4 regions of the Leuconostoc aquikimchii genome follow, and region 2 is predicted to be linked to each of the others. Evidence: riboswitches for the same ligand, from Rfam matches in the RefSeq annotation. Region 2 holds a riboswitch; each other region holds the start of a gene.

The links. A riboswitch is a leader RNA that binds a small molecule or an ion and turns the genes downstream of it on or off. The one in region 2 is predicted to bind thiamine pyrophosphate.
Region 1: it holds a riboswitch for thiamine pyrophosphate, as region 2 does, so the genes downstream of both, thiW (energy coupling factor transporter S component ThiW) here and AB3K24_RS05185 (acetylornithine deacetylase) in region 2, are expected to answer to the same signal.
Region 3: it holds a riboswitch for thiamine pyrophosphate, as region 2 does, so the genes downstream of both, thiE (thiamine phosphate synthase) here and AB3K24_RS05185 (acetylornithine deacetylase) in region 2, are expected to answer to the same signal.
Region 4: it holds a riboswitch for thiamine pyrophosphate, as region 2 does, so the genes downstream of both, thiM (hydroxyethylthiazole kinase) here and AB3K24_RS05185 (acetylornithine deacetylase) in region 2, are expected to answer to the same signal.

The regions. Positions count from the first base shown of each region.
Region 1 covers NZ_JBFPER010000001.1:879,901-887,561, reverse strand. Annotated here, with positions in the region: gene AB3K24_RS04410 (cryptochrome/photolyase family protein) at 4-1,449, opposite strand; gene thiW (energy coupling factor transporter S component ThiW) at 1,527-2,030, opposite strand; TPP riboswitch at 2,181-2,271, opposite strand; gene msrA (peptide-methionine (S)-S-oxide reductase MsrA) at 2,328-3,149, opposite strand; gene AB3K24_RS04395 (YitT family protein) at 3,243-4,109, opposite strand; gene aspS (aspartate--tRNA ligase) at 4,242-6,008, opposite strand; gene hisS (histidine--tRNA ligase) at 6,008-7,306, opposite strand.
Region 2 covers NZ_JBFPER010000001.1:1,046,281-1,053,941, reverse strand. Annotated here, with positions in the region: gene AB3K24_RS05200 (alpha/beta fold hydrolase) at 350-1,204, shown strand; gene AB3K24_RS05195 (replication-associated recombination protein A) at 1,239-2,558, opposite strand; gene AB3K24_RS05190 (MmcQ protein) at 2,929-3,597, shown strand; TPP riboswitch at 3,719-3,807, shown strand; gene AB3K24_RS05185 (acetylornithine deacetylase) at 3,873-5,138, shown strand; gene tenA (thiaminase II) at 5,141-5,806, shown strand; gene AB3K24_RS05175 (CidA/LrgA family protein) at 6,097-6,498, shown strand; gene AB3K24_RS05170 (LrgB family protein) at 6,517-7,263, shown strand; gene spxB (pyruvate oxidase) at 7,405-7,661, shown strand, end outside.
Region 3 covers NZ_JBFPER010000001.1:175,734-183,394, reverse strand. Annotated here, with positions in the region: gene AB3K24_RS00995 (MFS transporter) at 1-988, opposite strand, end outside; gene AB3K24_RS00990 (thiazole synthase) at 985-1,761, opposite strand; gene thiF (sulfur carrier protein ThiS adenylyltransferase ThiF) at 1,780-2,427, opposite strand; gene thiS (sulfur carrier protein ThiS) at 2,451-2,651, opposite strand; gene thiE (thiamine phosphate synthase) at 2,691-3,326, opposite strand; TPP riboswitch at 3,417-3,514, opposite strand; gene AB3K24_RS00970 (VOC family protein) at 3,636-4,466, shown strand; gene AB3K24_RS00965 (cation:proton antiporter) at 4,605-5,570, opposite strand; gene AB3K24_RS00960 (iron chaperone) at 5,718-6,131, opposite strand; gene AB3K24_RS00955 (metallophosphoesterase family protein) at 6,471-7,319, opposite strand; gene AB3K24_RS00950 (ABC transporter ATP-binding protein) at 7,316-7,661, opposite strand, start outside.
Region 4 covers NZ_JBFPER010000001.1:417,863-425,523, forward strand. Annotated here, with positions in the region: gene AB3K24_RS02125 (vWA domain-containing protein) at 1-740, shown strand, start outside; gene AB3K24_RS02130 (hypothetical protein) at 788-1,084, shown strand; gene AB3K24_RS02135 (hypothetical protein) at 1,081-1,590, shown strand; TPP riboswitch at 1,644-1,732, shown strand; gene thiM (hydroxyethylthiazole kinase) at 1,842-2,618, shown strand; gene thiD (bifunctional hydroxymethylpyrimidine kinase/phosphomethylpyrimidine kinase) at 2,611-3,444, shown strand; gene thiE (thiamine phosphate synthase) at 3,434-4,069, shown strand; gene AB3K24_RS02155 (PadR family transcriptional regulator) at 4,151-4,462, shown strand; gene AB3K24_RS02160 (DUF1700 domain-containing protein) at 4,459-5,049, shown strand; gene AB3K24_RS02165 (DUF4097 family beta strand repeat-containing protein) at 5,039-5,926, shown strand; gene AB3K24_RS02170 (TVP38/TMEM64 family protein) at 5,919-6,653, shown strand; gene AB3K24_RS02175 (DUF368 domain-containing protein) at 6,660-7,496, shown strand; gene AB3K24_RS02180 (M3 family oligoendopeptidase) at 7,582-7,661, opposite strand, start outside.

The sequences.
Region 1 (7,661 bases), 170 kb from region 2:
TTACTAAGCCTTATTAAAAACATCTTTGCTTTCCTCATAGACAGCAATGGCTCGCGTTCTAGCAAGTTTATGATTGACAATTGGTGATGGGTAAGTTAATGCCAACTTAACACCATATTCTTTTTGTTCAACCAATGTTAATAAATTTGGCTCGTGAATTTTTTGTCCTTTTATACGCGCTAATTCTGGCACAAACTTGGCAATAAACTGCCCCTTTGGATCAAATTTTTTTGATTGCAACGTTGGATTAAATACTCTAAAATAAGGTACGCTATCTGTGCCTGTAGATGCTGCCCATTGCCACCCACCAATGTTACTTGCTGGGTCATAGTCAACTAGCATATCACGAAAATATGCCTCTCCCCAGCGCCAATCAATTAATAAATCTTTTGTTAAAAAAGAGGCAACAATCATTCGTAAACGATTATGCATCCATCCCGTCGTATTGAGCTGTCTCATGGCTGCATCAATAAGTGGAAAACCAGTTTGTCCAGTTTGCCATTTTTTAAAGTCTACTGCATTGTTTTTCCAAACAATATTTTGAAATTCAGATCGTAAAGCATGCGTTTGTTGGTCAGGGTAATTTGCATAAATCATATTATAATAGTCTCGCCAACAAAGTTCTTTTATAAACGTGAGACGTCCATCACCATCTGGTGCTTGTCTGACAGCTTCATAAATTGTTCTAATAGAGATTTCACCCGTTCTCAAATATCTTGACAAGTGACTCGTACCGTCAAACATCGGATTATCGCGTTTTTCTTCATAATAACTTATTTTATTTTGAATGAACGCCTTTAATAGTTTATTTGCAGATGCTTCACCAACTTGATCAATCACTGCATATTTGTGATGTTCATTGATGAGTTGATTCAATTGCCCATCATAATTTGTGAGTGATAAACTCATATTTTTTTGACGTATATCATCAAATTGTATTTGAATAGGTGCTTTTTTTGGTAACTGAAGCCATTTTTTAAAGTATGGGGTAAACATTTTATAGCTTTCCCCGTTATCTTTTTTAATTTCAGTTGCCCCATGTAAATTATAATCAACAAATGAATGTGAGCTAACACCTAACACTTCTCGACAGTATTTTGCCACTTTTTGATCTCGTAACCTACCATAACCATTCTCATCATTATTAAAATAAAGGTTGTGCCAGTTAGGCAGCAACTGCTTTATTTTGCTAAAAACCGATATTAAATCACCTTGTAAAATCTGAAGATGAATATCTTTATGTATTAAATCATCTTTCAATTGTTTAACACTAGCAAAAAATGCGCTTTGATTAACCGTACTTCGTTTATTTACTTGCTGTGGATCTAGAATAAAAATCAGTAACACCTTGTCACTATACTTTATTGCCTCTGCCAAAGCCACATTATCAGTTATTCTTAAATCCCTACGAAACCACATGACACTTGTTTGACTCAAATTTTTTTCCATATTTCTATCGTAACCCGTAAATTATTTAAAGTCTAGCAAGTTAACGACACTTTTTCATCATAATGACGTGCATTTTTTTAATGTAAAAATATGCTTTGTGCATCTTTAAAAGCAGAAATTTTTGTTAACCTACCTAAAATAAAATAAGCGATGACTGAACCAATCAAAGTTGCCCCAACAAAACGTGGCGTATAAATAAACCAGTACATACTTTGCTGAGAACCAGTGTACCAAACCATAACTGGGTATGATAATAACGAACCTACGATACCTGTTCCTAAAATTTCGCCAAACATAGACCAAAAAATATGATGGCCATACTTATAAAAAATTGCGGCACCAAAAGCACCAAAAACCGCACCAGTTAACGCCAATGGCGGTATACCTAATACCATCATTCGAATAACACCAGTAATGATTGCCATAATCACAGCATAAAACGGTCCTAATAGGATACCCGCAATAATATTCATCACACTTGACATTGGTGCCATGCCCTCTATTCTAAAAATTGGTGATAACACAACATCTAATGCTACCATGATTGTCACAATAGTTATTTTCTTGATTTGTACAGTCATTATATGAGCTCCCTAATATGATTGGTTTAGTTCTCAAAACTATCGTCACTGATACGGATTGTTTTTTTAAAGTGATGTTACAATTGCATTATAAATTCACCACAATAAAAAAGCATTTTTCTCATACTAGAGAAAAATGCTACCTAAAAAGTCATCAGTGTAGCACTTTCCTACGCCAGTATAATCTGGTTCAGGTTCAAAGGGTTCTTCTCAGCCATTTCCGGCGCCCCTAGTACAAAAACTATTGTATCATATAACTATCTTTCGCGCATCAGCCACATCAAATTAATATACGATTTATTTTTTAAATATTCTATGAGCCTTGTTAGTTAAGCGTTGTAAAAACAAATATAGTTGTCGTGCATGCTTTATTTTTCGATAACGCACTTTATTTTTTTTATAAAAATCTTGATGAAAGTTTTCAGCCGGCCAAAATGTGGTGGCGCTTTCAATTGCTACCACAATTGGTCGTGAATAACGTTGCGACGCAATGATTGCTTGCTTTGATTGCTCAGCAATTTGTCGTTGTTGCGCGCTATTTACAAAAATAATTGGTCGATAATTATCACCACGATCATCAATTTGACCTAAATCATCAGTTGGATCAATCAGCTGCCAATAAATAGTAACTAATTGTTGATAAGTTATCAATCGCGTATCAAATAATATTTCAACTGCTTCAACATGTCCAGTATACTGCCCAACAACCTGATCATAAGTAGGTGACTGCCAGTTACCGCCAGTATAACCTGAAATAACCGCTATGATACCAGGACGTGTATCAAAAGGTTCCACCATACACCAGAAACAGCCACCAGCAAAAATTGCACGCTCTTGATAAGGTGGATTTGATGCAGCATGCAGATCCAGTTTATCTTGCGAATCTTTTTGTGGTTGCCCATTTATTTTTAAATAAAAATCCATCACATCTGGTGTCAAATTATTTCTTGTAGCTAAAGGTTTCAGGCCATTATTTAGTACATCAAGGCGTTCATTAAAACGTACGCCAGACTGGTCGTCTTTTGCCTGTACTAGCAAATCGCGTTCCCATTCCCTTGTGGCAGGATTCAGAATTAAATTATAGATTTCTTGTTGTATGTCATCTGGATTTAAACGCATATGTCACACCACCTGTATACTATTTTTTCAGTATATTTAACTGTCCAAGCGCTCATGATTATCAAACTAACGCTATCAACACCTTAATTATTTTTATAATTCTGGTTCATAGAATCGACCAACTGTATGTTCAATTTTCCAAGTTGATGAGAAAGCATGATCATCAACAGATTTAATGGCTTCCCGTAATTCAAAACGTTCTTGCTGTGTAATAACAGTTAACAACACCGCACGATCTTCACCAGTATAGCCCCCACGCGCGTCATTAATAATTGTGACGCCACGCCGCATTTTATCATAAATACCTTGTACCATTTCCTGAGGTTTTGTCGTAATAATCATAACTTGCATTTGCTGTTGTCGTGTAAAGAAGGCATCAATCATCCGCGAACTCACAATAACACCGACAATAGAGTAAAGCGCATACTTCCAACCATAAGTTAAGCCGGCACCAATCATAATTAACGCGTTAAAGCCTAGATTTACCGGTCCCATTTTAAGATCGAACTTCTTTTTCACTAGCATGCCAATGACATCAAGACCACCAGTACCTACCCCATACCTGAGTGCAGTTCCGACTGCCATCCCATTTAAAGCACCACCAAATAATGCGTTAATTAACGGATCAGGTGTTAACACACGTGTGGTATCAAATAGCGGCATTAGTGCGGCACTCAATAGCACTGCTAGCGTTGTAAAAGTTGCAAATCGCCAAGACAGTTTCCACCACGCAATAATTAACATGGGTAAATTGACCAGTGCTAATGCTAATGCGACAGGTATTCTCCCACCTGTTAATGTTGAAACGAGCTGCGCAAATCCTGTAAAACCGGACGAATAAACGTGCCCTGGTCGCCAAAAATAGTTCATTGCAACAGCAACAATCACGGCATAGAATATGGCACCACCAACGCGGCCAGTGTAACGATGTTTCATAAAATTATGGAAAAATTTTTGCATGATTTTTGTACTTATTCGTACATTCCTTTTAAATAAAGTATTTTAACTGTCTTGCTAGTGAACGTTAGAAAATAAGCGTTATAATTTGTAAATTCTTTATGCTGTAATTATAACATCTTTATATTTTGATGATTAAACTTCTGACACAAACAAACCAAGTGCATTCAATTGTTTCCCGTCCACACGTGTTGGTGCTTCTGTCATAGGCTCAGTAGCACGAGAATTTTTAGGGAAAGCAATCACTTCACGAATATTTTTCTGTCCAGCCAGTAACATTGCCAAACGATCTAATCCTAGCGCAATTCCGCCCATTGGTGGGAAACCAAATGCCATGGCTTCGAGCAAGAAACCAAACGCTTCATGTGCTGCTTCGGGTGTGAACCCAAGTGCCTTAAGCATTTTTTCTTGAACCGCCATATTGTGGATACGAATTGAACCTGAACCCAGTTCGTAACCATTCAATACTAAGTCATAACTTTGTGCATGCGCTTGATGAGGATCCTCACCTTCGTCCAAATAATGTAAATCTTCTTCATTTGGCATGGTAAATGGATGATGCGCTGCAATCCAGCGATCAAAGTCTTCAGAATACTCAAATAATGGCCAATCAACAATCCAAGCAAAAGCCCATGGCTTTTCTTGATCGATTAGTTCTAATTCTTCAGCTGTCTGACGACGCAGGTAATCCAAAGTTGCGTTAACCACATCAGCCCGGCCGGCACCAAATAACAATAAGTCCCCAACTTTTCCACCAATTGCCGCAATTAAGTCAGCAGCTTCTGGGAAAAACTTTGCAATGGGTCCCGTAAGTCCTTCATCAGTCACTTTTAGCCAAGCTAAACCTTTAGCCCCGAAACGTTCAATATACTGTGCCAATTTGTCAATGTCTTTACGTGAATACTTATCCGCACCACCTGGGACAGCAATAGCTTTAACTACACCACCAGCTTTGATTGCATTAGCAAAAACACCAAAATCTGACGTTTTGACAATAGATGATATCTCTTTTAATTCATAAGCAATACGTAAATCAGGTTTGTCTGTACCAAATCTAGCCATTGATTCTTGCCAAGTCAACGTTGGTATTTCTGCTGTGTTGAGATCAAAATTGATGACATCGTGCATCATAGTCTTAACCCAAGCATTTACCAAATCACGGATTTCATCAGCAGACATAAATGACATTTCAACATCCAACTGCGTAAATTCTGGTTGCCGATCGCCTCTTAAATCTTCATCACGAAATGCACGTGCAATTTGGAAATAACGGTCAAATCCAGCACCCATTAAAAGCTGTTTAAACAACTGTGGCGATTGTGGTAATGCATAAAATGAGCCAGGAAAGATTCGTGATGGGACAAGGTAATCACGTGCCCCTTCAGGTGTTGATTTTGCTAAAATTGGCGTTTCAATATTAATGAAGTCATTTTGATCCATAAAATGCATCGCACTCGACATGATCTTTGAACGAATGCGCAAATTTTGTTGCATTTCTGGACGTCGTAAATCTAAGTAGCGATATTCTAATTTCAATTCTTCGTTAGCATTAACACCGTTTTCAATATAAAATGGTGGTGTTTTCGAAGTGGCTAAAATTTTTGCATCAGTAACATTAATTTCAATTTTTCCAGACTGAATTTTGCTATTGACTTGATTATCATTTCGATTAACAACCAAACCGGTAATTGCTATCACATATTCACTACGCATCTCTTCTGCCACTAATAATGCAGTTTGATTCATCGCACTAAAGGTCAACTGAACGATGCCTTCACGATCACGCAAATCAACGAAAATGAGATCTCCAAAATCACGACGTTTTTGTACCCATCCTGACAAAGTAACCGTTTGCCCAAGATATTTTTCATCTATTAATCCTGCATATGTTGTTCGTTTCATTATTTATCTCCTTCTGAAGCAATGATTGTTGGTAAGTCTGTATACAAATCTGCTAATTTTACAGTTTGCTGCTGGCCAGTTGCCATATTTTTGACATTAGCAACATGGTCAACCAATTCTTGATCACCGATTGTCACAACATATTTGCTATGGTTACGGTCAGCACTTTTAAACTGCGCCTTGGCAGAACGACCAAGATAATCGCGTTCTGCAACATAGCCAAATGATCGAATAGCTTGCAATGTCTGCATTGCCGCAACGTCCGTATCTTCCCCAATGTTAACCACGTAAAAATCTAAGCTGTCATCAATTATTGGCGTCACCTTTTGCGCGTTAAGTAAACTTATCAGGCGTTCCATTCCAATGCCAAAGCCAACACCAGGTGTTTCTGGCCCACCGAATTCTGCTACTAGTCCAGAATAACGGCCGCCACCAGCAATTGTGGCAGCACCTTTCAAACTGTCATCAATCGTCATAATCTCAAATATTGTATCATTGTAATAGTCCAAACCACGAACCATTGTGGCATCAATATCAAAATTAATGTTTAGCGCCTGCAACATTTCCTGTACTTGTTGCCAATGTTGCATGGCTTCTTCAGATAAATAATCTAATATGACTGGTGCACCAGCGACAAATATTTTATCGCGCGGATCTTTTGAATCCAAAACGCGTAATGGATTTTGTTCTAGACGATTTTGTGAATCAGCCGATAGCTCATTAACATGTGGTTTTAAATAATCAATCAAAGCTTGACGATAAGCTGATCGTGAGGCTTGATCACCTAATGTATTAATGGCTACTTTTAAATTTTTAAGTCCTAATGTTTTAAATAAGTCGACAGCCATTGCGATAATTTCAACGTCTAAAGCAGGTGATTTTGATCCAAATGCTTCGACGCCGATTTGATGAAATTGACGAAAACGACCGGCTTGCGGACGTTCATAACGAAACATTGGTCCCATATAATAGGTTTTATAAGGTTTGTCAAATTCTGGGCCATATAATTTATTTTCAACATATGCACGCACAACGCCAGCCGTTCCTTCAGGACGTAACGCGATATGACGCTCACCTTTATCATGAAAATCGTACATTTCTTTGGTCACAACATCAGATGTATCTCCTGCTGATCGTGAAAAGACATCAAAATTTTCAAATATTGGCGTCCGTATTTCTTTAAAATGATAATCGCCAAATAATAAACGCGCGATACTTTCAATATGCTGCCATTGTGCTGTTTGGTCCGGTAATAAGTCGGCCGTTCCTTTTGGTCGTTGAAATGTTGATTTTGCCATTTTATTTAACCGTTGCTATCATCAGTTATCCTAAGGTAACAACGTTCTCCTTTAAAATTTTAATATTTAACCTGAAAAAAGCGCCCCCAAACGACTGCTCGTTAAGGGCGCTTTTGCGCGGTACCACCTTAAATACTGATACACATTTATGTATCTCTTGGTCTGCTTATCGCGCAACCACGCACTGCCTTAAACAACAGTGACCTCCAAGGTGTCGCAAATCACGTTATCGTTTTGCTTGCATCATCCGCAAAATTTCTACTTGTCCAAACTATGATTTTTCCAATTCATCGGCTTTAATATTGTTTTAATCATAGCTTTATTTAACTGTAAAGTCAAGTCCACTATAATCTAC
Region 2 (7,661 bases):
GATTTAATAATTGGCGTACTTTTAGAAAAGAAGGTACACCTTTCTACTGTGATCATTTAAGATTAAGAAAAGAATTAATAGTACCTCCCACAAGAAACAATTCATTCTAATAAGTGCTTATAATTAGTATACAGGAGAATACAGATGATGATTTACGATATCAAAAAGAAGCGGCGGGTTGGTGGGGTTCATTTCAAAACTTTTTGTTATGCCTTTTTTATTTAATACGCGCTTATTTTTAATAAAATTGGTAATATTTTTTGGTCACAAAGTTAATATTTATTTCATTTTTTTTGGATATAATAGAATTATGTAATACTATAAATTATACAAAACCGAGGGTCATAAAATGATAGATGAATATGTGAAGCCTAACTTATCCTATAAAACAGATTTTGGCAATATAAAATATAATATTGTGGGGCGCGGTGAGCCCTTAATTTTGGTTCACGGAACACCATGGTCATCATATAATTGGCGTAAAATAATTCCAGCATTAAGTGATTGGTTTACTGTCTATTATTACGATTTATTAGGTTACGGCGAATCAGAAAAAAATGTAACTAACGTTTCTTTAGGCATACAAAATCAAATTTTATCTCAATTAATTAAACACTGGCATCTTATCAATCCTAAAATTGTGGGTCATGATTTTGGTGGCGCTACCGTTTTAAGAACACATTTACTTAACAAAGTAGCATTTGAGAAAATTTTACTTATTGATCCAGTTGCTTTATCACCGTGGGGTTCGCCGTTCTTCGAACATGTAACTTTGAATGAGTCGGCTTTCAAGTTTTTACCAAATTATATTCATGATGCTGTTCTTGAGAAGTATGTCGCTGGTGCCACTTATAACAAAATGGATTTAAAAACATTAGAAAATATCAAAAAACCTTGGACAAGTGAAGCGGGCAAAAAAGCTTTTTATCAACAAATAGCGCAATCGAACCAAAAATATACCGATGAAATTGAAGCGATGTACAACTCTATTAAGACACCGGTTCTTTTGCTATGGGGCGAGCAGGATCAGTGGATTCCTATAGTGCACGGAAAAAAACTCAATCAAATGATACCAAATTCTACCTTTATTGCAATCAAAAATGCTGGACACTTAGTCCAAGAAGATGAGCCCGCACTAGTTTTGTCTTATATTCTTAAATATTTTAAAAAACAGATTAATAGGTCCCAACAAAAAATAATTTAAAAAGGCGATCTAAAAAGACCGCCTTTTTATTTGGCTAACCATGTTGTTTATGCCAAGCCTTTATTTGAGCAAGTCGATCTTTAAAACGGCGTTCATTGCCTTGTATAGTTGGCAGATAATATTCATGTCCTGCAACAGAGGGTGGCATGGTGCTCATCGTGGTTAGTTTATCTTTTGCATGATGAGCTAATTCATAATCTTTCCCATAACCTAAGTCTTTCATTAGCTTAGTCGGCGCATTACGTATTTGTAGTGGGACAGGATCGTTAGCTGTTTGCTTAACATCTTTAGCAGCCGCGAGCCTAGCTTTATAAATAGCATTTGATTTTGGTGCAAGGGACAAGTAAGTTACGGCCTCAACTAGATGAATATCGCACTCAGGCATACCGATAAATTGGCATGCCTGAAAAACATTAACTGCAATATTGAGCGCATTGGTATCTGCTAAACCGACATCTTCACTCGCAAATCTGATTAAGCGTCTGGCAATGTATAATGGGTCTTCACCACCTTCAAGCATACGTGAAAGCCAGTAGATTGCAGCATCAACATCGCTATTGCGCATTGATTTATGTAGTGCTGAGATAATGTTATAGTGTTCTTCACCACTTTTATCGTATAATACAAATTTTTTAGTAATTAACTGACTTAAATTATCGATGGTGACTGTGATCACATCATCAGTTTTTTCACCGTTAAGTATTGCCATTTCTAATGTGTTTAAAGCCATTCTGGCATCACCATCTGAAAAATTAGCAATGGCTTGAATTTCATCATGGCCGATCTTAATTGTTTGTTTACCAAAACCATTGGGGTTGCTTAATGCATTTTCAATTAACGTGATAATATCAGCGTGTTTCAATGCCTGAAGAACAAATACTTTGCAACGCGATAGTAAGGCAGAATTAACCTCAAATGAGGGATTTTCTGTTGTTGCACCAATTAGAATAATGCTGCCTTTCTCAACATAAGGCAAGAAAGCATCCTGTTGTGCCTTGTTGAAACGGTGGATTTCGTCTACAAAAACTGTTGTTTGTTGCCCAATTTCACGATCTAACTCAGCTTGTTTCATAATTTTTTTGATTTGGCTGATACTACTATCAACGGCGCTAAAACTCAAAAAATTAGATTTTGTTCTTCGGGCAATAATTTCTGCTAGTGTTGTCTTGCCAACGCCCGGTGGCCCCCAGAAAATCATTGACGACACTTGATCATTTTCAATGATTTCTCTTAGTATTTTGCCATCACCCAATAACTGTTGTTGTCCAACAAACTGATCTAAATTTTGTGGTCGCACACGACTAGCTAAGGGGGTCTTTTGGAATTGGCTAGAGAAAAGAGATTCTTGCTTCATAAAACACCTGACTTTCGAGTTTATAGTAACACCATGCTATAATCAATATTAAACTATAACGTCATGTTAAAGTCAACGAAAGGACCTCCTATACTAAAAACAAGTGACATGGTAAGGTTGGCCAATATCACGCGTCGCACACGCATATTTTATGATAAACAAGCCACTTTTAAACCAATTGAAAAAAGCGAAGCTGGGTATCGCTATTATGACTACAATCAAATTTATGGCAAATAAATGCTGGTGATACAATTATTGAAACTGGTGCTTCTAAATATGGCTGGGACACGCTGTTATTAACAAGCTAATTTTAGAAATGACATGATGAAAAGTTACTAGTTGACGATGACGTGATTGTGCAGGAGAAAAAATGACAATAGAAGCAGGAATATTTACAAATTTAAAACCTCAAAATTCAAAGTTAATTACTTTTGGTTTTCAAAAAAAAGATAATTTTTTTGAATACACAACAAATATACCCGAGACTAATTTTGCAGTAATCATTATTGTTAATGCAACAGGAGAGGTCACCGGTAAAATAATCGATACTGATTATCATGCTGAATATACGAACTTCCGAGTTGAAAATAATTTAGGCTCTTTTGCGGCAAGTATCAAAGAAAAGTATGTCGCTTTATTGCAAAATATTGCCAAAAATTGTTTTAGCTACGCGCCAACAACTACAGGCGCAAAGTGGCTTGTGCCAGCTAATCCAAACTATTTTGACTTAGAAAAAGCATTTTCTGAGAATGAAACAATTATTTGGAAGCAAACCACACATATTAAAGAGAATGATGTGGTTTACCTGTATGTTACCGCACCGGTTTCAGCCATTATCTACAAATGTTTAGTTGTCAAAGTAAACCAGTCTTATCCTTATCGCGATAAAAATATTGCGATGAAGTATGTCATGCATATACATTTAATGACAAAATACGATAAGCAAGCATATACACTCGAAACATTAAAAAAATACGGTGTAACCTCTGTTAGGGGCCCACGATATGTACCAGATACATTAGGTGCGTTGTTAAAATAATAAGCATTTGATAAACCTATTAAATCACTTCAAGTTGGTGTTGGGCAAAAGTAAGAATTATGACTACTCAAAATCATTTTGACAAATCTGTCAAAATTCGTTACACTTGTGACATAATTAAATAATATACTGGGGGCGCCAAATGGCTGAGAAGTACCCTTTGAACCTGAGATGGATAATACCAGCGGAGGAAAGTGATTTATGATACGTTTAAACGCAATTTTTAGAGCACCTTTTGTCCGCTGGCAAAAGTGCTTTTTTTGTGGAGGTAAAGCATGGATTTAACAGAAGTTAATCAACAAATTGAGACACAACAGGATGAGTTATTAGATTTAGTGAAAAATCTGGTTGCTTTTGAAACACCAGCGCCGCCAGCACGAAACACGCGTGAGGCCCAAAATTTTGTTGCTGATTTTTTACGGCCTTTGGGATTTGATATTGACCAGTGGGAATTATATGATCATGACGATATCGTAGTTGGTACCAAAGCTGGCGATTCTGCATATCAAAGTTTGATTGTTAATGGCCATATGGATGTTGCTGCGTTAAATCCGGATGAAAAGTGGCATTTTTCACCTTTTGATGCCGTGGTTCATGATAAACGAATCATTGGGCGTGGTGTATCAGATATGAAAGGCGGTTTGGCAGCTGCTTTATTCGCATTAAAAATTTTGCATGATCAAAACATCGCCTTGCCTGGTAAAATACTATTTGAATCAGTGATTGGTGAGGAGGTTGGTGAGGCCGGTACGAAATCAACAATTGAACATGGCTATACAGCAGATTTTGCACTTGTAACAGATTCAAGTGATTTAGAAATCCAAGGGCAGGGTGGTGTTATTACAGGTTGGATTACGATTAAAAGTGACAAAACTTACCATGATGGCTTGCGTCGTGAAATGATCCATGCTGGTGGCGGTTTAAGAGCGGCGAGTGCCATTGAAAAAATGGCAAAGTTAATCATTGGTTTGCAGGAATTGGAACGTGACTGGGCAGTGAACAAAGTTTATCCTGGTTTTCCTGCTGGCACGAATACGATTAATCCTGCAGTAATTTCAGGTGGTCGAAATGCAGCATTCATCGCTGATGAGGCACGTTTGTGGATAACAGTTCACTTTTATCCAAATGAAACCTATCAATCTGTCACACAAGAAATCGAATCATTTGTAACCCGATTAGCACAGTCAGATCCATGGTTGCGAGACCACTTACCCACTTTTGAGTGGGGCGGCAATTCGATGATTGAAGACAGAGGCGAAATATTTCCGGCACTCGAAGTAGATAAAAATCATCCCGCAGTTCAAACATTGCTAAACGCGCACCTAGCTGTTTTTGAAACGAAAACAAAAATTTCTGTTTCAACAAGTGTCACGGATGGTGGTTGGTTTGGTGACGCACACATTTCCGCTGCCATATACGGGCCAGGTGACTTACGTCATGCACACGCAGTTGATGAAAGTATTTCAGTTGAACGTTTAGTGCAATATAGTCAATCTTTAGCACAGTTTATTGTGAATTGGACACAGACCAAAAAGGAGTAAAAATGGGATTTAGTCAAGAAATCATCACAGAAATTGACAATATTTGGCAAGCTAATCTAAATCATCCATTTGTGCAAGAAATCGGTGCTGGTACGTTACCCATCAAAAAATTCAAATATTATATGATACAAGATTATGTATATCTGATAGATTATGCTAAAATGTTTGCCCTAGGTGCTCTCAAAAGCACTGATTTGACAACCATGACACAGTTTTCAAAAATTTTACAGTCAACTTTAACTGAAGAAATGGCATTACATCGGCAGTATGCTGCGCAATTTAATATTGACGAAGGGACATTAGCCTCTGCAGAACCATCACCGACAACATTGGCATACACAAATTATCTACTATCAGTTGCTCAGATTGGCGGACAAGCAGAACTCCTGGCTGCACTCTTACCTTGTATGTGGGGATATGAGACAATTGGTAAAAGTTTAGCTCATTCGCCAGGTGCCAAACATGCGCTTTACGGTGAGTGGATTGCGATGTATAGTTCATCTGAGTTTAGTGCCTTGACTGAGTGGTTAATTCAAAAATTTGATACGTTAACAACACAACAAACATCTGTTCAACGTACACACTTAACAAACATTTTTAAAAATTCGTTGCGTTATGAAGTGCTTTTTTGGGAAATGGCTTATCAAGAAGAAAAGTGGCTGGTTTAGTTTTGGGTCACTGCTTTTAACCATCTTTATTGATCGAATAATTGGTCAATGCTATATCATTAGTCCTTCATTTTCGTGCGTTTTTTTTTTGAACTTTTATAATGATTTTTGTGCGCAAACTTTCATGGCGTAACTGAAAGCGTTAGTTTCTTAAAATTTTGACTGAGAAATTTTCATGTAAAAGATCTGTCTTGTTTTATAATTTTTCAAATCCCTTGCAATATGGGTGTGATGGTGTACAATTAAATCTGCAATGTAAACGCTTACAATATTCAGGAGGCGATCGTTTTATGGAGAAGAAAAAGGAAGCTGCGCCACTATTAACGCAATTTCTAATTTTTAGTAGTATTCTACTGGTGGCTAATATTTTATCAATTGGTATTTCATTGGTGTTACCCGGATTTCCTGTACCAACACCATTAGTTGGTTTAATATTATTATTTATTGCTTTAGTGAGTGGCCTTGTTAAGTTAGAACAAGTAGAAAGCCTGTCAACAAATTTAATTGGCTTGATTGGCTTGTTATTTGTACCTTCAGGAATTTCGCTTGCCAGTTCGCTAACTTTATTTAAACAAGAAGGCATTAAAATTATTGCAGTAGTGATTATTTCAACTATCGTTCTTTTACTGTCAGTTGCGTATACATCACAACTAGTGGCGAAAATTAGTGATAAAACCCATCACAAATTATAGGTTGTTAGGAGTAGCTATATGTTATCTTTTTTAAGCACACCATTTTGGGGCATTTTTTTAACGATTGCCGTTTATTGGATTGGCCAACAGCTATTCAAGAAGTATCCAATTTTTATATTTCAACCCTTGTTTATCGGCATGGTACTGGGTATTTTAATCTTGATTGGCTTATCTAGCTTATTACAGCAACCTGTCACATCACTTTATCAACAGTATAAAGTTGGGGGTGATTTCATCTTTTGGTTTTTGAGTCCAGCAACAATGGCGTTTGCGGTCCCACTATACAAACGTCGTGATTTAGTGAAACAGTATTGGCTACGCATTTTTACTTCTTTGTTCGTTGGATTAACAATAGCGTTGTTTCTTATTTTTACCATTTCACGTCTATTTGGTTTATCAAAAATTGCAACGATCGCTATGTTGCCCCAAGCGGCAACAACGGCAATCGCATTACCAATTTCTTCTGTCATTGCAGGTGGTGGCCAAATGGGCACAACGGCCGCATCCATTACAGCGATGGCAGTCATTGTTAATGCTGTTGTCATTTATGCTTTGGGTAGCCAACTGATCAAATGGTTTAAGTTAGATAAAGATCCGATAGGATTAGGATTATCATTTGGTACAGCTGGACATACCATTGGTTCGGCAAAGGCCATAGAAGTTGGTGAGGTAGAGGGTGCTATGGCTTCTATTTCAATGGTAGTTATTGGCTTAATTGTTGATTTAATTGTGCCAACATTTGCAAAATTAATGGGACTGATGTAATTCGTATCATTTTTAGCTATAAAACTGACTATTTTTTAGCGAATAACAATCACTTGATATGATACAATAATTAGGCTATAATTAAAATAGTGATAAAGTAAGCGTTTACAAAAACTATATTTATTTTAGGAGAGTATTAAAATGTCAGATAAGAAAATATCAGCTGGGTTAGCAGCTTTGAAAGTTATGGAAGGCTGGGGTGTTGACACAATGTACGGCATTCCCTCCGGCACATTAAGTGGTTTGATGAATGCGATGGGAAATCCTGAAAACAACATCAAATTCTTACAAGTTAAACATGAAGAAGTCGGTGCAATGGCAGCTGTCATGCAATGGAAGTTTGGCGGTAAATTGGGTGTTGCAGTTGGCTCAGGTGGCCCTGGTGCGACGCATTTGAT
Region 3 (7,661 bases), 870 kb from region 2:
TTTTCCCAGTCATACCATAAACAATAAGCGATACGACTAGCACAACATGACTATTACTTGCCATCCCTGTCACAAGTGATAAACTCGAAATAGGCACAAGAATTAAAAGTAAACGTCTGGCATTGGTGATTTTATCGTTTAATCTTGCAAAAATCAACGCACTTGGCACAGCAATAACTGGCACAATTGAGGCGATCCAACCAACGTTAGATCCACTAACATGTCGATAAGTCGTTAAAAATAAAGGTAACCAAGTCAGCATTGTAATTTGACCATAAATTGAGGCAAATAACATGACATAAGTACCTACTAACTGCTGGGTAAATAAGGCACGAGTAGTATGTATTTTTTGATGACTAGTCTTTGATTGTGATATTCCCATGCGATTTTCTGACGAATGATGAGTATGTTTAACCACAGTTAAATACAAGATACCCACAATTATCGTTGGTATGCCAACAATAATAAATGGTACAGACCAGTGCATATGATACTGTAACACAATATAACTTGATATGATTGTCCCAGTAATTTGTCCAATTGCTTGACCTGAATTAATAATTGCCAAACCGATTGTCAAATATTTGTTAGGTATATTTTGTGATGATAAACCAAAAGAAGCACCATAAAAAGTGCCTTCACCAAGGCCAACTAACGCACGTAAGACTAAAAATAAGCCAAAACTTGTGACTAATCCTGAAACAACAGTCATTACTCCAAAAAACACACAGCCTAGACCAATAAGCCACTTTTGATTACCGCGGTCGGCTAATTTAGCAAAAGGTATTTGCGAGACTGTATACGTTAAAAAAAATACAGAAGAAATCATGCCTAATGCGACATTATTCAAGCCAAATATCTTTTGGATTTCTGGCATAATCGGATTCAATACTGTACGATCAGCATAAATAAATAGCCATCCAAAAAAGTTTAATGCAACAATTTTAAGCCAATAAGTATCAACAGCGCCTTTTTTGGTCGTTGTCATTCTTTTGTACGACTAATACCTGATGTTGGAGATGACGCCTCAGCTTTGTCGTTAATCACACGTCCTGGCTTTGCCAAATAGGCTTTACGTCCTGCTTCAATCGCTAATTTGAATGCTTCAGACATCAACGGTATATTGCCCGCCGTGGCCATAGCTGTGTTTGCCATAATTGCATCAGCGCCCATTTCCATTGCTTCTGCTGCTTGACTTGGCTTACCAATGCCTGCATCAATAATCACTGGTACATCAATCTCATCAATCAATATTTGTATTAAATCTTTATTGGCTAAACCTTTATTAGTGCCAATTGGTGCGCCCAATGGCATCACTGTCGCTGCGCCAGCATCTACTAACTGCTTTGCAATATTTAAGTCTGGTAACATGTAGGGCATCACAATAAATCCCTCATTTGCCAACACTTCAGTCGCTTTTAAAGTTTGATAATTATCAGGTAGCAAATACTTTGTATCCGGAATAACTTCGAGCTTAATAAAATCACTACCGCTAAGTTCGCGCGCAATACGCGCCATTCGAATCGTCTCTTCAGCATTACGACATCCCGACGTATTTGGTAAAATCGTCACGTCATCTGGAATGTAATCCAAAATATTTTCTGATGAAGCATTCGAGCGGCGCAACGCCATCGTAATAATCTGAGCACCAGCATACTTGATAGCAGAATCAATCAAGTCATATGAGTACTTTCCCGATCCAAGTATAAATCGAGAAGTGAATTTGTGCCCTGCTATAATTAAATCATCATTTTGTCGCATTATTTTTTCCTTTTATCATTAGATTTCTATTTGATTAACGAGCAGTTGTAAAATCATATTCGCTTGATGTCCCGCACAAATAATCACACGTGGTGCCATCAAACCTTCGACCCCAGCCGTTGTCTGATCGCCACAAATATAGACATTTTTCCGCATCTTGCGTGTCACAATGTTATTAGCACTGTGTATACCTGCCAAGCCATTCCCCATCACAATCGGCTTTTCAGAGAAAATCTCACGTGCCGATTGCAGAATCACCGCTTTACTTGTTGGATCGTCAAAGGCTTCACAGATAACATCACTTGTTTTAAATAACGCTTCAACATTCTCATAAGTGACTCGCGTCTGCACCGTCGTAATATCTACAAATGGGTTAAACTCTAAAATGTTTTGCTTTAAAGCAATCACTTTGGGCACGCCAATTTGGCTCAGTTTAAATTGTTGTCGGTTCAAATTACTATAATCAACAACATCAAAGTCAATCAATGTTAAATGTCCGACGCCTGAACGGGCTAATGCAATCGCAATATTAGAACCCAAACCACCAGCGCCGGCAATCGTAACATGAGCTTGCGCCAACTTTTCCTGTGTGCCTGCCACATTCCGGGTTTTCATTTGCATATATATTTCAGAAACCTCTGTGCCATCAATACTTATCTTTTCCATGTCCTCTACCCTCATCATTTTTCTTAACCACCACCAACAAATGAAATCACTTCAATATCATCTTGATCTTCAAGCAACAAACTATCATACGTTTCTCGCGTCACAATCGCACCATTGCGCTCAACGACAACGCGCGCTGTTTGCACCTCGAGGAGACTTAACAATTCCAAGATACTTTGCCCAGCATGTGCTACCGTGTTGGTCTTGCCGTTCACTGTAATCATACTAACCCCGCCTTATCTTTATTTATTGAACAACTATTGTTACACCAGCTGTTCAACACTTTTTAAACAATTTAACACCTTCGTACGTACGTTTTCTGCCTGCATAAGTTCACTAACCATGCAAACACCTGAAATGCCTGTATTTTTCAAACTGAGAATATTATTTTCTTTAATCCCACCAATGGCATTGACTGGTATATCCACATGATCAACAATGTCTTTTAATGTTGCTATTGTGGTATGTTTTGTGATCACCTTTGTTTTTGTTGGGTAAATGGCACCAACACCGAAATAATCGGCCCCCTGCGCCTCAGCTGCTTTAGCATGTTGAACATCTTTGACTGATACACCCAAAATTTTATCTTTACCAATCAACTGACGTACGATCTTAATCGGCAATTCATTATCTCCAATATGTACGCCAGCTGCATTCACAGCCAAACAGATATCAACACGGTCGTCGATAATTAACGGTACGTTGAATTTATCCGTAATTTTCTTTACTGCAACTGCTAAATCAAAATATCGTTTTGTCGTGACGTTCTTTTCTCTCAATTGAACTAGTGTTACGCCACTGTCACAAGCTTCAAACACAACGTTCAAAAATTGCTCATCTGAATAATCATACCGATTTGTAACTAAGTACAGTGAGTAATCAATATTTTTATTAACCAAACCTATCTAGCCTCTTTTCGCCATTTCAATTCCCAAACATAAAAAAACTGCTTCTCACGTTAAAATACGCAAAAAACAGTTCGACAAATAATATTATCAATCATATCTTCCTACGCAGATTCTAATCTGATCAGGTTATATGGGTATTTCTCAGCCAGTAAAACAGTTAGGCACCCCAGATATCTTTATTTAATTATACGTTCATGGTACACCACGTCATTGTCTGTGTCAATATTAAACAAATATTACTAGACAAACCAGTCAAAAACCATTAATATTACTTATAAATAGTAAGTAGAGAGGAACAACATGTTAAATATTAATTACAACATCGAACACTTGACACTGATGGCAGACAATGAGACAATGATGCGCCGTTTTTATCGTGATATTTTGGGTCTAATTGAAATGCAAGCCAGCAATCATAGCTATTCGTATGCTTTTACAAACTCAGATACACCATTTTTAACGCTGATTTTTGATGGGCACAAAACTAGCAAACCACAGGCAGGTCTTTATCATTTCGCATTGCTTTTCCCGGATACTGCTTCCCTAGCAAGTCTTATCGAACGTCTGATTCTCATTGACTACCCTTTAGGGGCAGGAGATCATGATGTTAGTGAAGCGTTTTACTTAAATGATCCCAATGGCAACGGTATTGAACTTTACCATGACCGTCCTGAAGCACTTTGGGAATGGGATAATAATTTTATTAAAATGGGCACCAAGGATGTCGATGTTCAGACATTACTACAAACAAAGAAAAGTGATTGGTCTGGCTTTCCTGCTGATATGAAAATTGGTCATCTCCACTTTGTTGGCAATGATCTCACAAAGGGTGATGATTTTTTCATCAACAGCTTAAAAATGGCATTAACAGCAAAAATTAGCGATAGTGCCCACTTTTATTCACACAATCGCTATCATCACCATCACGCTTATAACACCTGGTTAGGCCGCAATATTACGCAACGTGGTGATCAAGATAATGGCTTACTAGATTGGACTGTATCGGTAGATAGTTCCTACTTTAACTTATTACAATCAAACTTGAGTGACAGAAATGTATCTACAATAGCAGGGCAAATCTGGTTAACTGATCCTTTTGGTAGCCAATTAATCATGATTGAAAAAAATTAAATTAATCCGGCGTCTTAGACGAAATTCATGATGTGAACCGAATAATTTGCTGGAATCAGAGGACATTCTGTCTCAATTACTGAGCGCCATCAATAAACTGTCTAAGAAACCGAGTTTTAGTATGACCAACTATTTATTTTAATTCACGCGACTAAACAACGGCTTCATCAATATTGGCGCAATGATAGTTGAAACCATGATAACGACAACGAATTCCGCAGACACTGCATCCCCAATAAGATGAGAAGTTATCCCTATTTGTGTAATCACCAAGGCCATTTCGCCTCTGGAAATCATGCCCGCGCCAATAGCTTGAGCAACCGTTTTATTTAAACCAGCTAATCTAGCCCCAAATAACGAGCCAATAAATTTTGTCATGACAGCTAAAACACTGAATAAAATAATTGGTATTAATTTATCATTCAAATTTTGAATAGCCAACCCTAAACCAATCGCACCAAAAAATATTGGATAAAATAGCCAGTTTCCCAAACCATTGAGCCCGCGTGCCAGCTGATCAGAAAATGATAACTTTCTTAACATAATGCCTGCCGCAAAAGCAATTAAGGGCAACAAACTGCCCAATCCAAGTGTACCACCACCAATAAATACAGAAAATAGTGTCACTGCAATTAATGCAATCACGTCATCAAGCACCGCCGCAGATAAAATTATGGCGCCCATAGGCGTTGCAAGCTTCTTTTGTTCTGCTAATACAGCTAAAGTAATCGCTATAGATGTGGCTGAAAAGACAATGCCCGAAAATATGGCTACTTTTAGTGTATAACCCATTAATATAAAGACGATAGGAAATAATATGGCAGGCACCACAACACCCATAATCGCAATTAAAGTTGATGCCTTAATATATTTTCTCATCTCTTTAACATCAGATGCCATACCAGAATTTAACATCAGTATGAAAATACCGATTTCTGACAATAAATGAATCAAACTCGTCGGTTGTACGACGTTCAATACACTCGATCCGAGTATGATCCCTGATAAAAGTTGTCCCACAACCTCTGAAAATCCGAGTTTTATTGCTATCTTTCCAAAAATAATAGTAACAACAATTAGTAACGCAATAACTACATATGACATATTTTATCTCCTTAAATAGAAAAAACTTCAAAAAACAACTGGTTCCCCGACCAATTCATTTCTTGAAGCTCTCGCCCAACCGTGATTTATTTAATTGACTTAATCATACCATGACTTGTTCTTCAATATCAAACAGCATACATATCATCATTTCTGAATACTTTTCCCAATTAAAACACTAAGCTGTTGACGAACAGCCGGCGTTATTTCTTTGATTGCAAAGGCTGTTGGCCAAAAAGCGCCTTCATCTAATGACGCAGTATCATTGAACCCTAAAGTTGAATATCTTGCTTTAAATTTAGTCGCCGGTTGAAAAAATAGTACAACTTTTCCGTTATCATTTGCATAAGCAGGCATAGAGTACCAAGTCTTTGGTTTTAATTCTGGCGCGATTTTTTTAACAAGCTGATGAATTTCAATCGCAATTTTTGCTTCATCAGCTGGCATCTCAGAAATTTTATCTAACACATCCGCTTCTGTATTTTTGGTTTTTCTCAGTTCCCCAGCTCGTTCTTTCATTGCCTCACGTTCAAAATCAGAAAAGGTATTTTTATCCGTCATCATTTTTCTCCTATACTGAATTTCTAGACACTAATAAATCAGGTTGGCACGATCATTGATTTTTTTGATGTATGGCTAACATAACATATTATACAGCCAATGTCGTTGCCAAAGTAATAAAAAAGCTGATTGCTCCTATACTGAAATTCCGGACTACTTTCTTTCTAGGGCACAATCCGAGATAGTAGTGTATAGGGGCACTTTGACATTATTATATGACAGAATAGTTTCAAGTGAGATTACAAAAAACTCCCTTTTTAAAACAGTTTTTATTATTTAAACTGTCTCCTTATAAAGAGAGTGTATCATCAAATTAAGTTGGTAAAAAAATTGTTTATATTAAGATCTCTGAAAAATATCCGATTTGATAAAATCAGTATCTGTAATTGGAATGGTTTTCACAGTTTTCTGTCCACAATACAAGTATCGATTTTCAACGCCTAGTTCCATATTTTCAGAGAAAGTAACTATGTTATACCCAACTACGTCGCTCACATAATGTTGATGATGTTTCCTACAATCAATATGATACGCTGTTGAATCAGATACACTATTTAATATATTATCAGTTAAATAGGTTGTTGCAAAATGAATGTGCCCTGAAAAAATACCTTTCACATTACCATTTTTACATGTCTGTAGCAGATCAAGGCTATTTTGCAATATGCTGAATTTCATGTGTTCTAATGGAGGCCCAACTAGCGGGTGGTGCATAAATATTAAAGCTGGCGTCTCTGGGCTTTTTTGGAGGCTATTGCGCAACCACTCCAACTGCTTTTTATCCAAATAGCCTTGTTCTAAGTTATCAAATGTCGTATCTAAAAAGTAGTTATCAATTCCTGAAATGCTTTTTTTATAATAAAACTTTTCTTGTGGTGTCTCCTCCATATAACCCAAATAAAATTCTTTGGTTCGATCATGATTTCCTAAAATAACGAAAATTGGAATTTGTAAATTTTTTTGTTCCTTTGCTATTATTTTTTTCAAGTGCGCATAGTCCGTAGCTATCCCTTCATGAATTAAATCACCTGTGATTACTACATAATTTGGCATGTTTTCCATTTTTTTTATATCGTCAAAAACAAGTTGTAATTTTTTATATGGATCTAATTCTTGATTAAAAGAGGGTACATTGCCGTCAGGTGTAAGATGTGTATCTGAAATATGAATAATTGTTTGAGTTTTCATTGCCCATTATCCTTTGAATATTCAATATTTTGCTTAGTAACATAATTAAATAAAATAATTCGACTTTCTACAAATGTTGCATATACGCTTGCCCTTTCTTTAAAGTCGTTGTTGGTGGTAATAGCCTTAATTAGTTGATTTTCACCAACTTTAAGAACTAATTCTTGATAACGCCCGTAGTCTACTATCTTATCGATCGTTGCTGGCAATGAATTGTTACCCGTTGCTGATTTAGTCACATTAACATTTTCTGGACGAATCCCTAAATAAAGTTTTGTTTCAGTTTGTTGAATCTTTTTCAACCGCATTTCATTTGAAATTAAAGAGTAGTTATCAAAATAT
Region 4 (7,661 bases), 630 kb from region 2:
ATTCAGCAGCGTATATTGCGCGCCTGTCGGAATTTGTAGATCAAGTGCCGATGCGTGGCAATGACAAGCTGGATAGTCATGGGGACTGGTCCAGTGTTGGGGAGTCTGTTGCTGAAGCGACATCAGCGCTTAATATGGTGATTAAAAAGGCAACGGATGATGCCAAACGATCAGGTCGCGGCCAATTATCACATGCAGTTCGTCGGCAAATTGATGAAGTCATTGCGCCTAAACGAAATTGGCGTGCTGTTATACGCACTGGTTTAAGTCAACTGCCAAATAAACGGCGTGAATCACGTGCGAGATTTAACCGACGACAAGCCTATCGATTAGATTTAGTTGGAGAAATAAGTACGTATAATACGCAACTGGCCGTTTTTATTGATAATTCAGCATCAATTTCTGATCAACAGGCTGGTATCATGATGGCAAATGTTTTACAACTAACCAAACAATTTGACGCTGACGTGCATGTTTTTTCTTTTGATACACAGGTGCATGACATAAAAAAAGTGAATGACTGGGTGCGACATGCGGGTGGTGGTACAACGTTTCAGAGTATTTTTAATACATTAGTTGCACAAAAATTTAATCCCAAGCAAACAATTGTTGTGATTTTAACAGATGGGGATGGTGAAACCAATAGTTTACATACGAAGTTTAGGCATGTCTATTGGCTGTTACCAAAAGATAAGAAGTTAAGTATTAGTCAACCATTTGGAAAAATTGTGATCATGTAGTTCACGAGAAAGGTGCGTGTTGATGAGTCACGTCGATGAATTAAGTTATGAATGATAAATTACAACCAAATGATTTACGTAGTTTTATTAATCAAGATATGCGTTTCAAACGTGCAGAAGCACTGCTGAATAATCACTGGACGTCATTATTACTACCTGATGGTTGGGGTGTGGATATGATAACGGTAGCAGACATTACTTTTGCACGACATTTAAGTCATGCAAAATTGTTGCCCACAACGATTGATTTGGCAACGTTTGCTGGCGTAAAAAAATTTATGAGCGATAATCAATCACGATTGTCACCGAATGTTGTGAAACTATTAGAGGAGCCTTTCTTATGAAAATTAATTTAATATTAGCACCTGAACAAACACCAGCAGAATTGTTAACCTTGCAGGCTATAAAACCAGATAAATTCTTTTATTTGGGGAAAGAGTCACAATTAGCAGGGACAAATGTCCTGATTATTGCGTCACCAGACTTAGTGGCACATTTTAAACGGCCGATGTCATTTGATAGTTTGGTGACTAATGGTCAGTTTCGTGGTGATGTTATGCATCAAATTGCTTTTCAAACGAAAGATCGTAATGATGAATTAATTACACAGCTCGTACCTGAAAATGCCATTCTTGCTCAAAATAGTAATGGCAAATCTGAGTATATGTTATGGAGTTTTTGGCCTAGTCACACCGCGTTGGCAGCTTTTTTAACTAGCGATATGTTTAATCAGATGAAACAATTAATGAAAAATCCTTATACAACCAGTTACATTCATGTCAACTCGGCAGAACAACTGTCTTTGACACATCAAATGCGTGATTTTGATGATAAAAATTGGTGGGGATGACAGGTATCTTGCATAATTACCGATTCTAAGCTACAATAAGTTCATAAACTAAATAAATATGTCTGGGGTGCCATTTGGCTGAGAAACACCCATTGAACCTGATCACGGTAATGCGTGCGAAGGGAGATACATTCGCGCTTACTAATTTAAGTTTTTTGCTTACTTTTTTAGCCGTTGACTGATTTCCTTTTGTGAATTCGGTCAACGGCTTTTTTATTGTGTGAAACCAGGCAATACAAGGAGAAAAAGTTATGAAGTTATCAGAAATAAAAGATAAGAAACCACTTGTGTTTAACTATGCAAACTACGTGACACCACAGTTTGTGGCTAATGTTATCAATGTTATTGGTGGGTCACCTATTATGGCGCGTGAGCTAGAAGAATTTCCAGACTTGGTTACTGCAAGTGATGCTGTTGTTATCAACAGTGGCACTTGGCGACGTTCGGAATTACTCGAAACCATTAAATTAGCACAATTAGCAAATCACGCTGGCAAAGTTGTTGTTTTGGATCCAGTTGCGGTGGGTATACCCTCACGAAGCCGTCCAGTGGCAGCGCTTATGGCGGATGCACACGTTGATATTATTCGTGGTAATGCAGCTGAAATTGCTTGGTTTGCTGATATTGACTTTGCTAGTCAAGGGATTGATGCGACAGGCAACGGAGATGTTGAAAAAATTGCGCGATTGGCAGCCAAAAAAACGGGCGCAATTATTGCTTTAAGTGGCAAAACAGATGTTATTAGTGATGGTCAAACGACTAAAATAATTGACGTGGATGTGCCACTTTTGGCAACAAATGTTGGGACAGGGGATGCCCTCTCAGCGTTAATTGGCACTTTTAATGGTGATAGTGTTTCAATTGAAAATACACTGCGAGCAATGGCTACAATGAAGTTAGCTGGCGTGAAGGCGAGTGAAAAAGTTAAAACACCAGGTTTTTTTGTTAATCAGTTGTTGGATGAACTATTCTTATTACAAGAAGACGAACTTGACGCATTTATTAATCGCGAGGTCAATCATGGTTAATGACACATTGCAGGTTTTGACAATTGCTGGAACGGATTCCAGTGGCGGTGCTGGCGTATCGGCAGATTTGAAAACGTTTATGGCACAAGGTGTTTATGGTGCCAATGTCATTGTTTCTGTTACAGCACAGAATACGCTTGGTGTTCAGTCTGTTCAAATGATACCATCTGAAGTCATCACACAACAGATACAATCAATCGCTGAGGATTTATCTCTTTCTGCAGTGAAGACTGGCATGCTTGGTGACGTTCAAACAGTGAACACTGTTGCCAAGGCGTTAAAAAAATATAATTTTGGTAATTATATTTTAGATCCTGTTATGGTAGCCAAAGGTGGGGCTAAGCTGTTAAGCGATAAAGCAATTTTAGCATTAAAAACACAATTATTGCCACTTGCGGTAATGGTGACACCAAACATACCAGAAGCAGAAGTACTGTCGGGCATGACAATTCAAACACATGAAGATATCATGGCAGCAGCATATCAGTTACAATTACTGGGCGCTAAAAATGTTTTACTTAAAGGGGGCCATGGTAAAGAGTTGACAGTGTATGACTTTGCACTACTTGCTGATGGCAGTCATTTTTGGTTAAAAAGTCAGCGGGTAGACACTGAAAGAACACATGGGACAGGTGATACACTGTCGGCAGCTATTGCGGCACAACGCGTCTTAGGTTGTGATATGAAAACAGCCATTATCAAAGCCAAAGCTTATGTCGATGCGACCATTCGATCGGGCATACAAGTTGGTCATGGTCATGGGCCGTTAAATCATCTGGCCGTCATTACCAAAGAAAATCAACCGGAGGTTATAAATGACATTTGATCGCACCATGTTAGCACGGTATTTTATATTAGGCACGCAAAACGTCACAGATGAACAGATGTTTTACAGAGTGTTAGAGGAAGCGTTACGTCATGGTATTACTTTATTTCAATACCGTGAAAAAGGTCTTGGGTCTTTGTCTGGCGTTGATAAATTGCGTGTGGCACACCGTGTACGAGAACTAACTTCAGCTTACCACGTCCCTTTTGTCATTGATGATGACATTGTTTTAGCGCATATTGTGCACGCAGATGGGGTGCATTTTGGTCAGGGGGATGGCGATATTGCAGCTAATATTGCGGCAAGTCAGGGCATGTTTGTTGGTGTATCAGTGTCTACTCAGGCAGAGTATGAACGTATTTCATTATTACCAGGTATTGATAATATTGGTATTGGACCCGTGTTTGACACTAAAAGTAAAGCAGATGCGAAACCAGCAATTGGCTTGATAGAACTTGAGAGATTAGTCGAGCAAAGTCACTGGCCATCGGTTGCAATTGGTGGCATTAATCAGGATAATTTAGCTGCAGTGCTAGCAACAGCTGTTGCTGGGGCCGCTGTGATTAGTATGATTAGTGACAGTTCACAGATTGAAAATGTATTAAATTATTGGCAGCAGTTTTAATTGCTGTTTTTTTGTTGCAAAACAATACTATTTTCTGTATACTATATACTATATGAAAAATAGCATACAAGAGGTTGTGATATGATGATACAAACACCGACAGTGCTACTGGATGGCACTGTTTTGGCAATTTTAGATATGCAAGATTTATACGGTTATGCGCTGACTAAAAAAGTACAACAACATGTGACTGTTTCGGAATCGACGATGTATCCTGTGTTGCGTCGCCTAGAAAAGGGTGGGGAATTAACCACATATAGTGAACCATTTGAAGGTCGTATGCGAAAATATTATCAACTAACTGATAATGGTCGTGAACACCTGAGTGGTATTAAAGATGCTTGGCAAGCCTTTTCCACAGGGATTAATGCAATTTTAGGAGAGCAAATATGAGTTACTTAAATGAATTAGAGGCACATTTGCATGCACTGCCACGAGATGAACGTGACGAAACGATGGCATATTATGATGAATATTTTACTGATGCTGATTTGAGTAATTCAGCAGCGCGCAAACAATTTGGGACACCCAAACAATTTGCGCGCCGTTTAGTGGCTGATTTTTATATGGATGCTGATGACGCGTCAGAGATTAAGCCAAAGCAACAATTACGCATGATATGGGTTGTTATTTTGGGGCTATTGGCATCACCTGTTATATTGCCGGTTGCCATTCTGATGGTAGTACTATTAATTTCAGCGTTAGCCATTGTATTTAGTATGGCAGTGACGATAGCTTCAATGATTATGGCAATAGTCATTACAGCGCTAGTTAGCATTGTTGCTGGTATTGCAATTGTGTTCAGCTCGTTGAGTGGTGGCATTTTCTTCATTGGTGTCGGACTTGCTGCAATTGGCGTTTTGGTATTGATTGGGCCACTGATGTTCTCACTTATGCGTATGTGCTTTAATGGTCTTGTTAACTTAATTAAAGCTATTGGTCGGCGATTTATTAAAAAAGGAGCAAGTTATGAAGCGTAAAACGATTATTGGCTGGTCTTTATTGGCAGTTGGTGTTGTGATGGCAACTTCAGCGGCAGTGATTGAAAAGCCAGGAACAGTTATTTGGGATAATGGCTTCTCTTATCAAAAAAGAGAGGCTGTTAAAACTGATGATTTATCTCATCAATTACCTAAAAATACACAAGATATTCAAAAAATTGCGGTAAATGCTACTGATACTGATGTTTATGTTCAACAAGGGGATACGTTTTCGGTGACAGAAACGCATGTTGACAGTAAAAATAAAGCAAAAATTAGTTTTTTAAATAATGAGTTAAAAATTGAAAAAGCAACAACCGGACATCGTATTTTGGACTTTGATTGGGACGAATTTGATGAGGTCAATTCGCCACGACTGACGATTACGGTGCCAAGACATGTTAAACTTAATACGATTGCTGTCACGCAAAGTGATTCTGAGGTCACGATGGCAGACGTGACTGCTGATACGATTAATGTTAAATCAGATAATGGGGACGTGAATTTAGTACGTGTAATATCACAAAATGTCATGACTGAGGTGCAAAATGCAGAGGCTAATTTACACAATGTGACAATTGATAAGTTGCGGGTCAAGTTAAATAATGATGATTTAACATTAGCTGGCAGTTCGGTGAAAACACTTGAAGCTGATTTAGAGAATGGCGATGCAGATATTGAGCACAGTAAAATTGAAACTGGTGGGCATATACGCAATCAAAATGGCGATATCGCCATAGAAACAACACAATTACCCACATTTTCAACGCAAAATAATACCGGTGATGTTGAGGTATCACCGACTTTAACAGGGCAACAGCGGGGCAATGCAGCGTTCGTGATTCAGAATCAAAATGGCGATATTGAAATTGAATAATACCAAAATTGTTAGAGTAAATCATTTAAAAGCCTATCTCGTCTACTATAATCAAAAAATTAAGCGTTATCGGCGACTTAACCTCAAGCGCGGACAACAATTAAGTATGCATAAAAGTAGCTTAATCATTAAAAAAAGACGCATGATTCAAAAATTAATCCAGATTACTGGGATTATGGGTTTGATAGTAACAGTAGTTGCTGGTCTGTATTTATGGCACACAGGTCTTTTGACCAACCAAGCATTATTGCGTCAAACAATTCATGAATTTGGTGTTTGGGGTCCTCTGGCCTTCATGGGTGTACAAATTATTCAGGTGATCATTCCTGTTATCCCTGGTGGCATGACACTTGCTGTCGGCCCAATGCTTTTTGGCACGTGGCTAGGATTCGTCTATAATTATGTCGGCATTGTGTTAGGTTCTTTAATTTTGTTTCGCATTGGTCGCGTATTTGGGTTACCGCTGGTTGAAGCGATTGTATCAAAAAAAATACGTCATAAATATATGACTCGTCTCAATAGTAATGGCTGGATAAAATGGTTTACTTTTTTAATGATCTTACCGATTGCACCAGATGATGCATTAGTTCTGTTAACAAGTTTAACAAAAATGTCATTTAAACAATTTTTTTGGATTTTGATATTAAGCAAACCAGTAGGTATTGCTTGCTATAGCTTTATAGTGCTATACAGTTTTGATTGGGTTACTAAATTATTTGGAATGTAGGAAATTATGAAAAACGACAGTATTAAAAATTGGTTGACACGTTTTATTAAGGGTGTTTTTATTGCTTTGGGATTTATTTTACCTGGGGTCTCCGGTGGTGTTTTGGCGGCTATACTTGGCTTGTATGAACGTATGCTGAATTTTATGGCGCATATTCGTCAAAACTTTAAATACGATTTCTGGTATTTTGTGCCAGTAGGCTTGGGTGGTATTGCGGGTATTATTTTGTTAAGTAATCCATTGGAATATCTGTTAACGACCTATAAAGCGATTGTTTTATGGGGGTTTGCAGGGGCAATTGTTGGCACGCTGCCATCACTATTTAGAGAGAGTGCAAAAGAAGGTCGTCAACGATCTGATTGGTATATCTTTGCTGGTACAGCGGTTTTGGGTGGCTTATTTTTGTACAATATGACAGCGATTTTTGGTGACATGCCGGTGAATTTTTTCTCGTGGCTATTGGCGGGTGGCTTAATTGCGCTAGGAATTATCGTGCCTGGGCTGAGTCCGTCAAATTTATTGTTGTATCTTGGCCTATTTGATCCGATGATTAAAGGATTTAAAAGTGCTGATCTGAGTGTTTTCATACCAATGGCGATTGGTGGTTTAATCACACTCGTGCTTTTTTCAAAAGTGATGCATTATTTACTACAAAATTTCCATGCAAAAGTTTACCATTTCATTCTTGGTATTGTTGTTGTATCAACATTATTAATTGTTGTGCCACCAGTGGCGGACTATTCAGGCTTTACAGTTATCAGCATGTTAATTAGTGCATTTTTGTTTGTGATTGGTGTCTGGTTGGGCTATTGGATGAGTCACTTAGAACAAAAATATAAATAAATGATAAGCTTAAAAAAACGAGCTGTGCAGTACACAATATAAAATTGTGTACTGTGCAGCTCATTTTTATGATGTGTTTAGAAAATTAAATAAATTGTTCGGATAAACTTAAAAATTCATTAATATCTGATTGAATGAGATCGGCACCCGCTTGCCAAAAATCAG